Regions from separate parts of the Metabacillus sp. Hm71 genome, predicted to be linked through region 2. Evidence: riboswitches for the same ligand, from Rfam matches in the RefSeq annotation. Region 2 holds a riboswitch; each other region holds the start of a gene.

Region 1 (4,249 bases), 690 kb from region 2:
CAACTGTTGGTTGCAACTGATGTTGCAGCAAGAGGCCTTGATGTAGAAGGTGTGACACATGTCTACAATTACGATATTCCGCATGATGTAGAGAGCTATATTCATCGAATTGGCCGAACAGGTCGTGCCGGTGGTGTTGGAGTGGCCTATACTTTAGTAGCTCCAAAGGATCGCGACTTTCTTCGTATGATTGAAAAAGGGATTAACCAATCGCTGGAAAAGCGAGTAATTGAAGGAGTAAGTCTTCCTGATCGAGATGGTTATGAAGTGAAAAGAAGCCCACTAACAAAAGATTCAATTCGCTCAGTGAGAAAAGGACAAAAACCACGAAATGATTCAAAATCCTCATCCAGAAAAAGTGCAAATGATTTGAAAAGGAAGAGCAGGACTCGTTTTTCATCAAAGGTTAAAAGGACGAGATAAATTTTAAGATAATAAAGAGAGGCTGGCAGCCTCTCTTTATTATTTCTGTAAATCCTTTTTCGTTTTCTCACTTCTAATATTAATATCCTTTGAAAACTCTGTATCCTGTTGATTGTTATTCGGATATTTGTTTTGTCGTTCACGATTATCATTACGATTTGTCATACATATGTACCTCCTCTCAACATAATCAACTTTATTATGTACAAACTATAGTTTTTTATCCCAATCTTTACGGGCAGTAACCCCCCCACTGATGGATATAACAAGTTCAAAAAATGAATTGAAAACAAGGATGACCTTAGATAATTACTAATGATCATCCTTGAATAATGACATGATTAAAAACCGCCTTCACCTGGAGTGAATGGCAGATCTAATCTATTTTCAACTGCACGAAGCCGTTGGTTAAGTCGATTTAATCTTCGAGTATGTTGCTCAACTCTTTCATTGAGCTGTGTTACCAGCTGGTTTATACGGTTAAATTCACGATTGATTCTATTGATCTCCCGGTTTAATCGTCTTATTTCATCATTAAGTCTTGTAATTTCTCGTCCTTGGCGTTCATTTTGTCGTTCGAGTTGAGAAACTCTTCTTTCAAGTGTTGGTTGTCTATTTCCCTCGTATTGTTCTGTTTGCTGTGTAAAAGCATCATAATCATATGGGGCATAATAATTATAATGATTAGGGATGAATTCTTGGTAATAATTGTATCCATAAGGATTCATGAAGGCAACTCTCCTTTATTTTTTATTGTATAAAATCCATATAAGTGTATGTAGGTTATGGCGGAGTGTTACAGTTTGAATCAGTTTTTATGCGAATTTTTTTATCCCATTTTAACGGGCAGTAAAACCCCGCTGATAGGAGTCTCGCTTTATTTGTTAAAAACGTTATATTGACTAGCTATCGATGCATAAAGCGGTTCCACTCACAGTGGACAAATACAGCCCATTAGAAAAATACTTGCTAAAAGAGAAAAAATGGTTTAATCTAAATCACATGTTTCAATTATTTTAAAATTTAATAATGTTCAGGCAATAGGTGTTAAAAGCTTTGCTTTTAACTTAAAAGGGAAGATCGGTGAAAATCCGGCACGGTCGCGCCACTGTAATGGGGAGCTTCAATCGCATCCACTGTTTCAATTTGAAATGGGAAGGGATTTGAAGTGTAGAACCTGAGTCAGGAGACCTGCCTATTGTATGCACTTATTACCTACGCGAAATAGGGAGGAGTGGTGGTCATATGTTGAAACGATTCATTCATTTCAACTCTAGTTAACTATGCCTATCCAAAGTCTCTCTATCTATTCATAGAGAGGCTTTTTTATTGGACAAACATCAGAAAAATTGGGAACGAGGAGAAAAGAAAATGAAGATAAAAAGTTCAAATATTGGTTATCCAAGAATTGGTGAAAATCGTGAATGGAAAAAGCTTTTAGAATTATTTTGGACAGAACAAGTAAGCGAAGGACAGTTTGAGAAAGAAATGGAACATATTCGCTTATCCCATTTGAAAAAACAGAAAGAGAAAGGCATTGATCTTATCCCGATAGGTGATTTTAGTTACTATGATCATGTGCTCGATACAGCAGCTATGTTTGGGTTAATTCCTGAGCGTTTTAAAACGGAAGAGAAAGGGCTGACTCTTCAAACCTATTTCGAGATTGCCAGGGGAAGCAAAGGGAAAATCGCCTCTGAGATGACAAAATGGTTTAATACAAACTATCACTATATTGTTCCGGAATTAAAGAATGCACAACCTAATTTAGGCAAAAATCGATTGCTTGAATTGTACCTTGAAGCAAAACAAAAGCTCGGCATAGAGGGAAAGCCGGTTATTCTTGGCCCAATTTCATTATTGTCTTTATCTAAAGGGTATGATAAGCAAAGAAGAGCAGAACTATTAAACTCACTTATTCCTCTCTATATAGATGTGTTTAAGCAATTAAAAGAAGCTGGTGCAGAATGGATTCAGGTAGATGAACCCATTTTAGTAAAAAATGTTGATAAAGAAATCATTGATGAGTTTAAAAAAGTTTATGCTGCGTTTAATGAAGGGGTTCCTGAAGTTAACGTTATCCTTCAAACGTATTTTGAAAGTCTCGAATTTTATCAAGAAATCATTGAGTTGCCAGTTCAAGGGATAGGACTTGATTTTGTACATGATGCAGGGAGAAATCTTGAAAATCTAAAAGAACACGGTTTTCCGAGCGATAAGGTTCTTTTCGCAGGTGTCATTGATGGACGTAATATTTGGAAATCTCATTTGACAAAAAAATTAACGGCAGTCTATGAATTAACGAGGTTTATTGATAAAGATCGCCTGATTATCCAGCCATCCTGCAGTTTGCTTCATGTTCCAGTTACTGTAAAAAGCGAGCAGCAATTGGATACACAAATAAAAAAAGCCTTATCTTTTGCAGATGAAAAGCTAGAAGAAGTTGTGCTGTTAACAAAAGTTGCAAATCATGATGGCAGTGTTCAAGAACTAGAAGTACATGATCAAGCAATTGTTGAATTAACAAATTCCTCACATCGAAATGTAAAAACTGTCCAAGAAGCAATTAACAATATAGGCAATTATTCTTCGGAACGAATTGATGTGATAAAACGGAAAGAAGTACAAGCTGAACGCTTTGATTTACCAATATTACCTACGACTACAATTGGCAGCTTTCCTCAAACGAAGGAAGTACGTAAAGAGCGATTGAAATGGAGAAAAGGTGAGCTAACAGCTCATCAATATGAGGAATACATCAAAGCTGAAATCAAGAAGTGGATCGATATTCAAGAAGAGATTGGACTAGATGTCCTTGTACATGGGGAGTTTGAAAGAACAGATATGGTTGAGTTTTTCGGTGAAAAGATGGAAGGAATCGCCATTACAAAGTTTGGTTGGGTCCAGTCATATGGCTCACGCTGTGTAAAGCCTCCAGTTATATTTGGGGATGTGTATTGCAAAGAAACTATGACTGTAAAGGAAACGGTGTATGCACAATCTCTCACAGCTAAACCAGTAAAAGGCATGCTGACAGGACCTGTAACAATTATCAATTGGTCATTTGTCCGTGATGATATTGATCGTACTGATGTCTTAAATCAAATCGCATTAGCGATCCGTTCAGAGGTTGAAGCACTTGAAGCTAGTGGAATTAAGATGATTCAAGTAGATGAAGCGGCATTGCGGGAAGGATTGCCTTTAAAAGAGGAAAAAACAGAAGCTTATTTAAATGCTGCAGTCTATGCCTTTAAATTAGCTACATCTTCAGTGGAAGCGGACACGCAAATTCATACCCATATGTGTTATTCAAATTTTGATGATATCATTCATGCGATTGATGCGCTTGATGCAGATGTGATTTCAATTGAGACATCAAGAAGCCATGGTGAATTGATTGCTTCCTTTGAACAGCATCATTACAACAAAGGGATTGGACTTGGTGTTTATGATATTCATAGCCCTCGTGTCCCTAGTTTAGAAGAAATCTCACAAAATATAAAACGTGCACTTGAGGTTCTGGACTACCGCGCATTTTGGGTAAATCCTGATTGCGGATTGAAAACAAGAGGGGAAACAGAGACCATCGCTGCATTAAAAATAATGGTGGAAGCAGCTCATCAATATCGAGAAAGATTATCGACGATCGAAACCGTCTAATCCTTTTAAAGAGAATTATTTATGCATTACAGCCTTTTTAAGGTTGTAGTGCTTTTTTTAGCTATTTAACTTCCAAACTTTTAATATACTATACCATTATTAGGCAGGCTTTTAACTTGAGTCCTTTAAGGAAAATCACTTAAGCTTAACATAACCAACTTTATTG
Region 2 (4,249 bases):
TAGAAAGATCACCTGTTTCAACTAACTTCCCTTCATTTAATAGCCCGATCTGATCTGCAAACAGTGCTGCCGTATTCAAATCATGTAAAATTGCAACAATTGTGAGCTGATGGCTTTGCTGATATTCCTTCAACTGCTGAAGCATTATGACCGTGTGCTTCATATCAAGATGGTTTGTTGGTTCATCTAAAAAAAGAATCTTCGGTTCTTGGGCAAGGGCTTTTGCTAGCAGGACACGTTGTTTTTCTCCGCCGCTCAATTGCTTAAAAGGCTGTTTTCGAAATTGGAAGACATTCGTTTGCTTCATGATTTCCTCGACAACCTGATGGTCTTTTTTTGAAGGATACTTAAAAAAGCCTGTTTGATGAGGATAACGGCCGAGCATGACAATTTCTTCTACGAGAAAATCAAATTCAATATGAACCTCCTGGGATAACACCGCCATAATCTTTGCTCTTGCAGATGCTGAATAGGACTGTATTGACTGATCAAAAAGGGTAATTGTACCTTCTTGAATCGGGAGAACACCCGTTATTAACTTAACAAGAGTTGTTTTCCCGCTCCCATTTGGGCCGATAAGGGCATAGAATTTACCAGTTTCAATAGAAAGTGTTAGATTCTGTATGATTGCTTTCTGATGATAACCGCCTGTAACGTTTTGTATGTCAATCATGCCGATCCCCTTCCAATTCGTTCTCTAATTAACAGCAATGCAAAGACTGGTGCACCGATTAATGACGTAATAACACCTATTGGCAATTCACTTGGGGCAATAATCGTTCGCGCCACCAGGTCTGCCAGAATCAAGTATCCTCCACCAACTAGCATCGATAAAGGCAAAACATGGCGATGATTTGGCCCGCATAATAATCGGATAAAATGAGGAATCACTAATCCAACGAAGCCAATCGAACCAGATACAGAAACGGCTGCACCTGTTAATAGTGAGGCACCGACTAAAATGTAAAGCTTACTACGTTGCACATCAACACCTAAATGCTCTGCAGATTCCTCACCTAAGGCAAAGGCGTTTAATTCTCTAGAGCGGGATAGTAAGATAATTGCCCCGATTAATAAGAAGGGGATCATTAGTTTTACATGGCTCCAGCCTCTCATTCCAACGTTCCCCATTAACCAATATAAAATTTGCCGAACATCTTCTCTTGCACTTAAGGAAATAATAAGCGAAATAACAGCACTAATAAAGGAGCTGACGATAATCCCAGCGAGGATAATTGTTTCGATTGAAAGCTGACGAGTAGATAAATGGGTAACTCCAAAAACAATAAACATCGTGATAAAACCGCAAATAATCGCTACCACCGGTAATGTATAGCCCTCTAAAAACGGAATTGTCAGTTGAAAATACAGTACGAAAACTGCACCTAATGAAGCACCTGAAGACACACCAATTGTATAGGGGTCTGCAAGCGGATTTCGCAACAGCCCCTGAAAGGCCGAACCTGCAAGAGATAATGCAGCACCCACTAAAAATGCCAATAATACACGAGGATAACGAATCTCCCAAATAATTGTCTCTGCCGACTTTCCGCCTTCACTATCAAAAAATGTTAGACCAAGCAATTTCGTCGTTAATACATCTATGATCATTACAATTGGATACTGAACACTACTAATGAATAAACCAAGGAGTGCTGTACTTACGACAAACACTCCGCTTAAAAGATACATCCAACTAATTTTATTTGCCAAAAACTTCCGGATAAACGAGCTTTGCAAGTGTCTCAACCCCATCAATTAATCGTGGCCCTGGTCTTGTTACCGTGTCATTGTTCACATCATAAACCTGCTTGTTTTGAATAGCCGGCACTTCCTTCCATCCAGCCCGGTTTAATACTTGTTCCTCTGGATTATCAACGTAATACCCATATGTAGTGATAATAACATCTGGATTTAATGTGACAATTTCTTCTTCTGTCATTTTTACCCAACCAGTTTGTTTACCTGCAACATTTTCTGCATTAATCGCTTGGAGCATTTCATGCATAAACGTATTCTGTCCTGTTGTAAATATATCTGGAGCAGGTGATACTTCTACCCAAACTTTTTTCTTTTCTGTAACAGCCTTTGCCTTTTCTTTGATCTCAGCTAAGGAATCCTTCATTTCTTTCACGACCTTATTTGCCTCATCTGCGGCACCTGTCACTTGACCAATCAACTGGATCGTATTGTAGACATTTTCAAATGATTCGGCACTGCTTATAACAATTACATTAATTCCTGCATCTTTAAATTTCTTTAAGATATCTGGATTATTCTCATGCTGAAAATCGGTTACGAGCGCAAGATCAGGCTTTAAAGCTAAAATCTTTTCAACATTTAATTGCTGGTCACCAATTTTTTCAATCTTCTCCACCTCAGGCGGATAGTTACTATAGTTATCAACACCAATTAGCTTATCACCTTGCCCTAAAGCAAAAGTGATTTCCGTGTTACTTGGGATAACAGAGACGATCGTTTCCGGTTCAGTTTCAATGGTTACTTCTTCACCCGTACCATCAACTACAGTTACTGGAAAAGCTGTATCCCCTTTTCCTTCTTCCGCAGTTTTTGTTTCAGTTGCTTTATCCTTTTCATCTGTCGCTTTCTCTTCTGTCGCTCCACATGCAACTGTAAATACGGTTAACATGGTCAATACAAAGCTTAGAAAAAGCCATTTCTTCATACCTGTTTTCATCATTACACACTCCTTGACGTTTTTTGCCCACAAAAAAACGCCTATTCACTTGGAAAAGGCGATAAATGCAAAAAGAAATGATGATTCTAATAAATACAGAAAACACCAGCATTAAAAAGCCATCCTTTTCCTCGAAGGATCGTTTTTCTTTACAATAGGCAGGTCTCCTGGCTTACGCATCATCATGTTCGCTTTCCCTTCCCATATTCAATAATACAGTGGGTTCCTTTAAGCGCCATTCTGCGTTTACAGTGGCGGGACCGCGTTGGATTTTCACCAAACTTCCCTATTATCCTTAAATGCTCGATTACTTTAAGGACCTATTGCCTGAAACTATTCGTTTTTTTGTGACACGCCTTATTATAAAAGAAGATTCAGAACCTGTAAATGAATATTTTCTATAATTTGTCTTATTGACTTTTGCTTGCTATGCCAGCAGATTGAAAGGTAGCCATTTCTTTCATCATTCGAGCAGCTGCCTCAACTAATGGAAATGAGAGAGCAGCCCCAGTCCCTTCTCCTAACCGCAAATCAAGATTTAAAAGCGGTGATTTATGTAATGAAGCTAGTGCATGAGCATGCCCCTGCTCATGAGATAGATGACCAGCAATGAGAAAATCACTCACTTTTTCTTCTAAAAGACATGCTAACAAAGCAGCAGAAGTACTAATAAAGCCATCAAGCAGTACCGGTATTCTTTGTTCTGCAGCCTTAATGATCGCACCTGTCATTCCACCGATTTCAAGTCCGCCTACCTTTGATAAAATATCGATCGCATTATTAGGATCAGGATTTCTTTCCTCCAATGCTTTTGAAAGAATGGAAATTTTCTTTTCCAAACTTTCATTCGTTATCCCAGTTCCTTTACCAACAGCTTCTTCAATCGAACATCCGGTAATGACTGAAGTAATAGCACTTGCACTTGAAGTATTTCCAATCCCCATTTCACCAATAATCAGGCACCTTGTTCCTTCATCAATCAGATGCTGAGCTGCCTCCATCCCAATAAGAATTGCTTGATTAGCTTCTTCTTCTGACATGGCATTTTCAATTGCAAAGTTTTTGGTACCATATCTTATTTTTTTATGTAGCAGATGCTCATGTTGCAGGTCCCCAGCTACACCAATATCAACAATTTTGAGGATGGCATTAATTTGTCTTGAAAACACATTAATTGCAGCTCCTCCATTTAGAAAATTGTAAACCATTTGCATCGTTACTTCTTTTGGATAAGCTGAAACGCCCATATCACTTATTCCATGATCGGCTGCAAATACTGCAACACCAGGACGGCTGACGACAGGAAATACTTGATTTGTTATACCTGAAAGCTGAATCGCAAGCTCTTCTATTTTTCCTAAGCTTCCGATCGGTTTTGTTAGCGTATTAACATATTCCTTCGCATGCTCCATTTGTTCTTGGCTTAGCGGTTGAATAGATTGTAAGACTTCTTGAATTTGTCCATTTATATTCATCTGTTCTCTCTCTTTCTTTTTGCAAATTGTTCTATTTTTTGATTAAGCTGGCTGATATCGATAGCCGCTCGCACTT
Region 3 (4,249 bases), 2.6 Mb from region 2:
AAAGCGAACAAGCCAAAATGGATTTGTTAAACTTCACCAATGTCATTAATGATGTCTCAAAATCAATTGCGCAAATTGCCGAAACATCTGACAGCTTAAAAGAGATGGCAAAATCCATATAATTAAATCCAACAAAGGGTCAGTCCCACTAACAAGCACCTATTTTACGATCTTTAAAATATGTGTTTGTAGGGTCTGGCTCTTTTGTTTTGAGACAGCTTTTTCGGGCTGTAATCACTATACCAATAAAATCTATAGCTTTATTTACCAACTATAAGAAAAGCTATTTATTAAGACTAATATACTGAGTTTTCCATATTGCAGATTGACAAAGAATATTAGATTGATATAATATTCTTTGTTGTGCTTTTATGCAAAAAAGCATCAAAGCGTTTAAGTTGTAAAGGAGCAAGTATATGATAAAAAGTACAGCATCGTTTCATTTTAAAGAAGCGGTTTTCATTTTATTCCTTATATTAGCGATTATTTTTACTAGTTTATTTGTATGGAAAACAGAGCCGCATCTAGCTTTATTAAATTGTTTGATACTCGTTTCATTTCTTGGCTTGATGAAACGATATACATGGAAAGACTTAGAATCAGGAATCATCAAGGGAATCCAAAGGGGCATACAGCCAATTATCATCCTTGCCTTAATCGGAATCCTAATTGGTGCTTGGATGTCCAGCGGTACGATACCAACTGTTATGGTGTATGCTCTAACCATAATCCGTCCTGATTATTTACTGATTACTTCTTTATTTTCTTGTATGGTGATCTCAAGTCTTGTCGGAAGCTCCTTTACCACTGTTAGCACCGTTGGAGTAGCTCTTATGGGTGCTGGAATGGTAATTGGCCTCCCTGCCCCTTGGGTCGCTGGAGCCATCATTTGTGGTGCATGCTTTGGCGATAAAATGTCACCAATGTCTGATACAACGAATTTTGCCTCAGGGGTCGCTTCTGTTGAGATTTTCACGCATATTAAACATATGACCAAAACAACGATTCCTAGCATCGTTATCACAACGGCTCTTTTTTATTTTCTTGGCACAATTGCACCTATCCATACTGTATCACTTACGGAAATGACAAACATGGTTACGATCATAAAAGACTCCGTTCAAATTAGCAGTCTTACGTTACTTTCACCACTGTTGGTTATCCTTTTAGCGTTTCGGCAGTTCCCTGTTATTCCTGCATTAATCGTTGGAATCATTACGGCAGGAATCACTTCTATCTGGTTGCAGGATGTAACAATTGGCGAGTTTCTTCATGTCTTACAAAACGGGACTACGTTCACAATCGAAAATGAACAGGTCGCTAATATGCTAAATCGCGGCGGCTTACAATCAATGATGTGGTCCATTTCACTCATCATGATTGCCTTTGCTTTTGGCGGTTTGTTAGAGGCATTAAATATTATCCCTGCTTTAATGAACGGATTGATTGAACGTGTTCAGGCAAAGGGTCAGCTTATTCTTTCAACAGCTGCTTCCTCCATTGGGGTGAACCTTTTAACAGGTGAGCAATACTTATCGATTCTAATTCCTGGACAATCCTTTAAAGGCTTGTATGATAAAATGAAAATTGAACGCAAATATATGTCACGGACATTAGAGGATGGAGGTACACTGGTGAATCCGCTGGTTCCTTGGGGGGTAAGCGGCGCCTTTTTTGCACAAACACTTGGTGTTCCTGTTATCGACTATTTGCCTTTTGTATTTTTCTTATATTTATCACCTTTCTTTTCAATTCTTTTTGGATTTATCAGGAATAGGAAAACTGCCTTCTAAATTTTTTAGTAAGTGGATCTGGCGCGAAGTCAGATCCCTTTTTCGTTTTTTTTTTGCAAAATTCTTTGAATCTAGATAAATTTCGACAATTAGTAAGAATTGGTTGATTAATTTACATCTGTACTTTATTATTGATATAGAAACAACACATCTATATATTGATGTGCGTCTAAACAACAAAAACTATATATTGTATCTTTGCGAGTGAAGGCGCCGTTTAGGCTGAAAAGGGAATCTGGTGAAAATCCAGAACTGTCCCCGCAACTGTAAGTGTGACGAACTGAGATTGCCACTGTACACATGATGTATGGGAAGGCCTCAAAGTAGGACGAGCACAAGTCAGGAGACCTACCTATTACTTGCAAAAGTTTCAATTTCTTCGGGGGCTGAGAAGATGAAACGATAGTAAGGATTAATGGGCTTTTTCTCTAATACTGCCCTGCTCTTCTTATCTGTCGTTTTTCCCCACCCCCTTAGTAAAACGAACAGATGGAGGAATTATTATGAATACGACAACAACCCCTGTTATTATTTGCGGGAATCATCAAGAAGCATTTGACCTGAATAAACTTACATCATTTATTAAAAACATACATCAGCATTTCCCTTCACTGGAAATAGACGATTTTCTTACTAGAATCGAAAACACCATTCTCCAAAGAGATTCATATACATCTGAACAACTCACAAATTTGCTCATTTTAGAAGGATTATCAAATATCAATGAACAAGAGCCTGATTGGACCTATTTTTGCGCACAAATCTATTTAACTAAGCTTTACAAGGAAGCTGCTGCAAATAGAGGGTATGATAAATCGCAAAAATACGGAAGCTTCTATCAATTGATTGAGACCTTAGTAACGAAGGGACTTTATCACAGCAAGCTCCTCGATCAATACACAAAAGAAGAGATTGAAGAAATTGGTTCTTATATCAATCCTGAAAACGACAGGTTATTTACATACATTGGTTTAAGAACATTAGCAGACCGCTACTTAACACGTGACTACTCAAAGCAAACCTATGAGCTTCCCCAGGAACGATTCTTAATCATTGCCATGACTTTAATGGCTAATGAAAACAAGGAGCATCGCCTTGAGCTTATAAAACAAGCGTATTGGGCAATGAGTAATCTTTATATGACAGTGGCAACTCCAACCTTATCAAATGCTGGTAAACCTGTCGGACAGTTATCCAGTTGCTTTATTGATACGGTTGACGATAGCCTGCAAGGAATTTTTGACAGCAATACTGACATTGCCAATCTATCAAAATCAGGCGGCGGAATCGGCGCTTATTTAGGAAAAATCCGCAGCCGCGGCAGTGATATAAAAGGCTTTAAAGGTGTTTCATCAGGGGTTAATGATAGCCCTCTTGTAGCGTAAGTTACGAGTAATAAAGGTGGTCAATTGCGGGAAACTCCGAGTATCTCAAGGTAGGATACCATGCAGCAATGACATGGCGAACCCTAAAAAACCGAGAGTGCGGATAATCTGCAGCCGAGCTTCCTAGTTTACTAGGTTGAAGGTTCAACGACTAAGTAGTTATAAAAGAGATTTTATAACTCGAACCACCTATCCACTTTTCGAAGTGGATAAAGATATAGTCTGTTCTGTACAGCGATGTACAGAGGTAGGCAGAGATGACCTATCCCTCTAAATTTTTTTAGAGAGTAACAATTTAAGAATTCCATGGATGAAACAGCTTAACAATACAGCCGTCAGCGTAGACCAGCTAGGACAGCGCAAAGGTGCAATTGCCGTTTATTTAGATGTTTGGCATAAAGATATTTTCTCTTTTCTCGATGCTAAGCTGAATAATGGTGACGAACGCATGCGTACCCATGACTTATTTACAGGCGTTTGCATTCCTGATGTTTTTATGGAACAGGTGGAAGCACGCGGTGATTGGTACTTATTTGATCCTCACGAGGTTCGCAAAGTAATGGGCTACAGCATTGAAGATTTTTATGATGAGGAAAAAGGCAATGGCAGCTTCCGTCAAAAATACTGGGAGTGTGTCAGCAATGATCTGCTAACGAAAGAAAAGGTCCCAGCGATTGAAATCATGAAGCGCATCATGATCAGCCAGTTAGAAGCAGGTACGCCATATATGTTCTATCGCGATGAAGTAAACAGACAAAATGCGAACGCACATCAAGGAATGATCTACTGCAGCAATCTTTGCACAGAAATCACGCAAAATCAAAGCGCAACGACAGTCGAAGAGCAGTATACAGAGGATGGAAAAATCATTACCGTTAAAACGCCGGGTGATTTTGTTGTATGTAACCTCTCCTCTATTAATCTAGCAAAAGCTGTCACAGAAGATGTGTTAGAAAAACTGATCCCAATTCAAGTAAGAATGTTGGACAATGTGATTGATTTAAACACAATTCCTGTGCTTCAAGCAAAAATCACCAACCAGAAGTACCGCTCCATAGGTGTAGGTACGTT

The links. A riboswitch is a leader RNA that binds a small molecule or an ion and turns the genes downstream of it on or off. The one in region 2 is predicted to bind cobalamin.
Region 1: linked by a shared signal. The riboswitch ahead of metE (5-methyltetrahydropteroyltriglutamate--homocysteine S-methyltransferase) and the one ahead of ACSVDH_RS17105 (ABC transporter substrate-binding protein) in region 2 are both predicted to bind cobalamin.
Region 3: linked by a shared signal. The riboswitch ahead of ACSVDH_RS04420 (ribonucleotide reductase N-terminal alpha domain-containing protein) and the one ahead of ACSVDH_RS17105 (ABC transporter substrate-binding protein) in region 2 are both predicted to bind cobalamin.

What each region holds. Positions count from the first base shown of each region.
Region 1 is NZ_CM200278.1:2,783,525-2,787,773, forward strand. It holds gene ACSVDH_RS13575 (DEAD/DEAH box helicase) at 1-423, shown strand, start outside; gene ACSVDH_RS13580 (hypothetical protein) at 463-588, opposite strand; gene ACSVDH_RS13585 (hypothetical protein) at 765-1,151, opposite strand; cobalamin riboswitch at 1,449-1,636, shown strand; gene metE (5-methyltetrahydropteroyltriglutamate--homocysteine S-methyltransferase) at 1,795-4,083, shown strand.
Region 2 is NZ_CM200278.1:3,473,683-3,477,931, forward strand. It holds gene ACSVDH_RS17095 (bifunctional ABC transporter ATP-binding protein/adenosylcobinamide amidohydrolase) at 1-673, opposite strand, end outside; gene ACSVDH_RS17100 (FecCD family ABC transporter permease) at 670-1,740, opposite strand; gene ACSVDH_RS17105 (ABC transporter substrate-binding protein) at 1,703-2,686, opposite strand; cobalamin riboswitch at 2,839-3,037, opposite strand; gene cobT (nicotinate-nucleotide--dimethylbenzimidazole phosphoribosyltransferase) at 3,109-4,173, opposite strand; gene ACSVDH_RS17115 (cobyric acid synthase) at 4,170-4,249, opposite strand, start outside.
Region 3 is NZ_CM200278.1:869,418-873,666, reverse strand. It holds gene ACSVDH_RS04430 (protoglobin domain-containing protein) at 1-122, shown strand, start outside; gene nhaC (Na+/H+ antiporter NhaC) at 420-1,793, shown strand; cobalamin riboswitch at 1,985-2,164, shown strand; partial or broken gene ACSVDH_RS04420 (ribonucleotide reductase N-terminal alpha domain-containing protein) at 2,297-3,154, shown strand; partial or broken gene ACSVDH_RS04415 (ribonucleoside-diphosphate reductase subunit alpha) at 3,480-4,249, shown strand, end outside.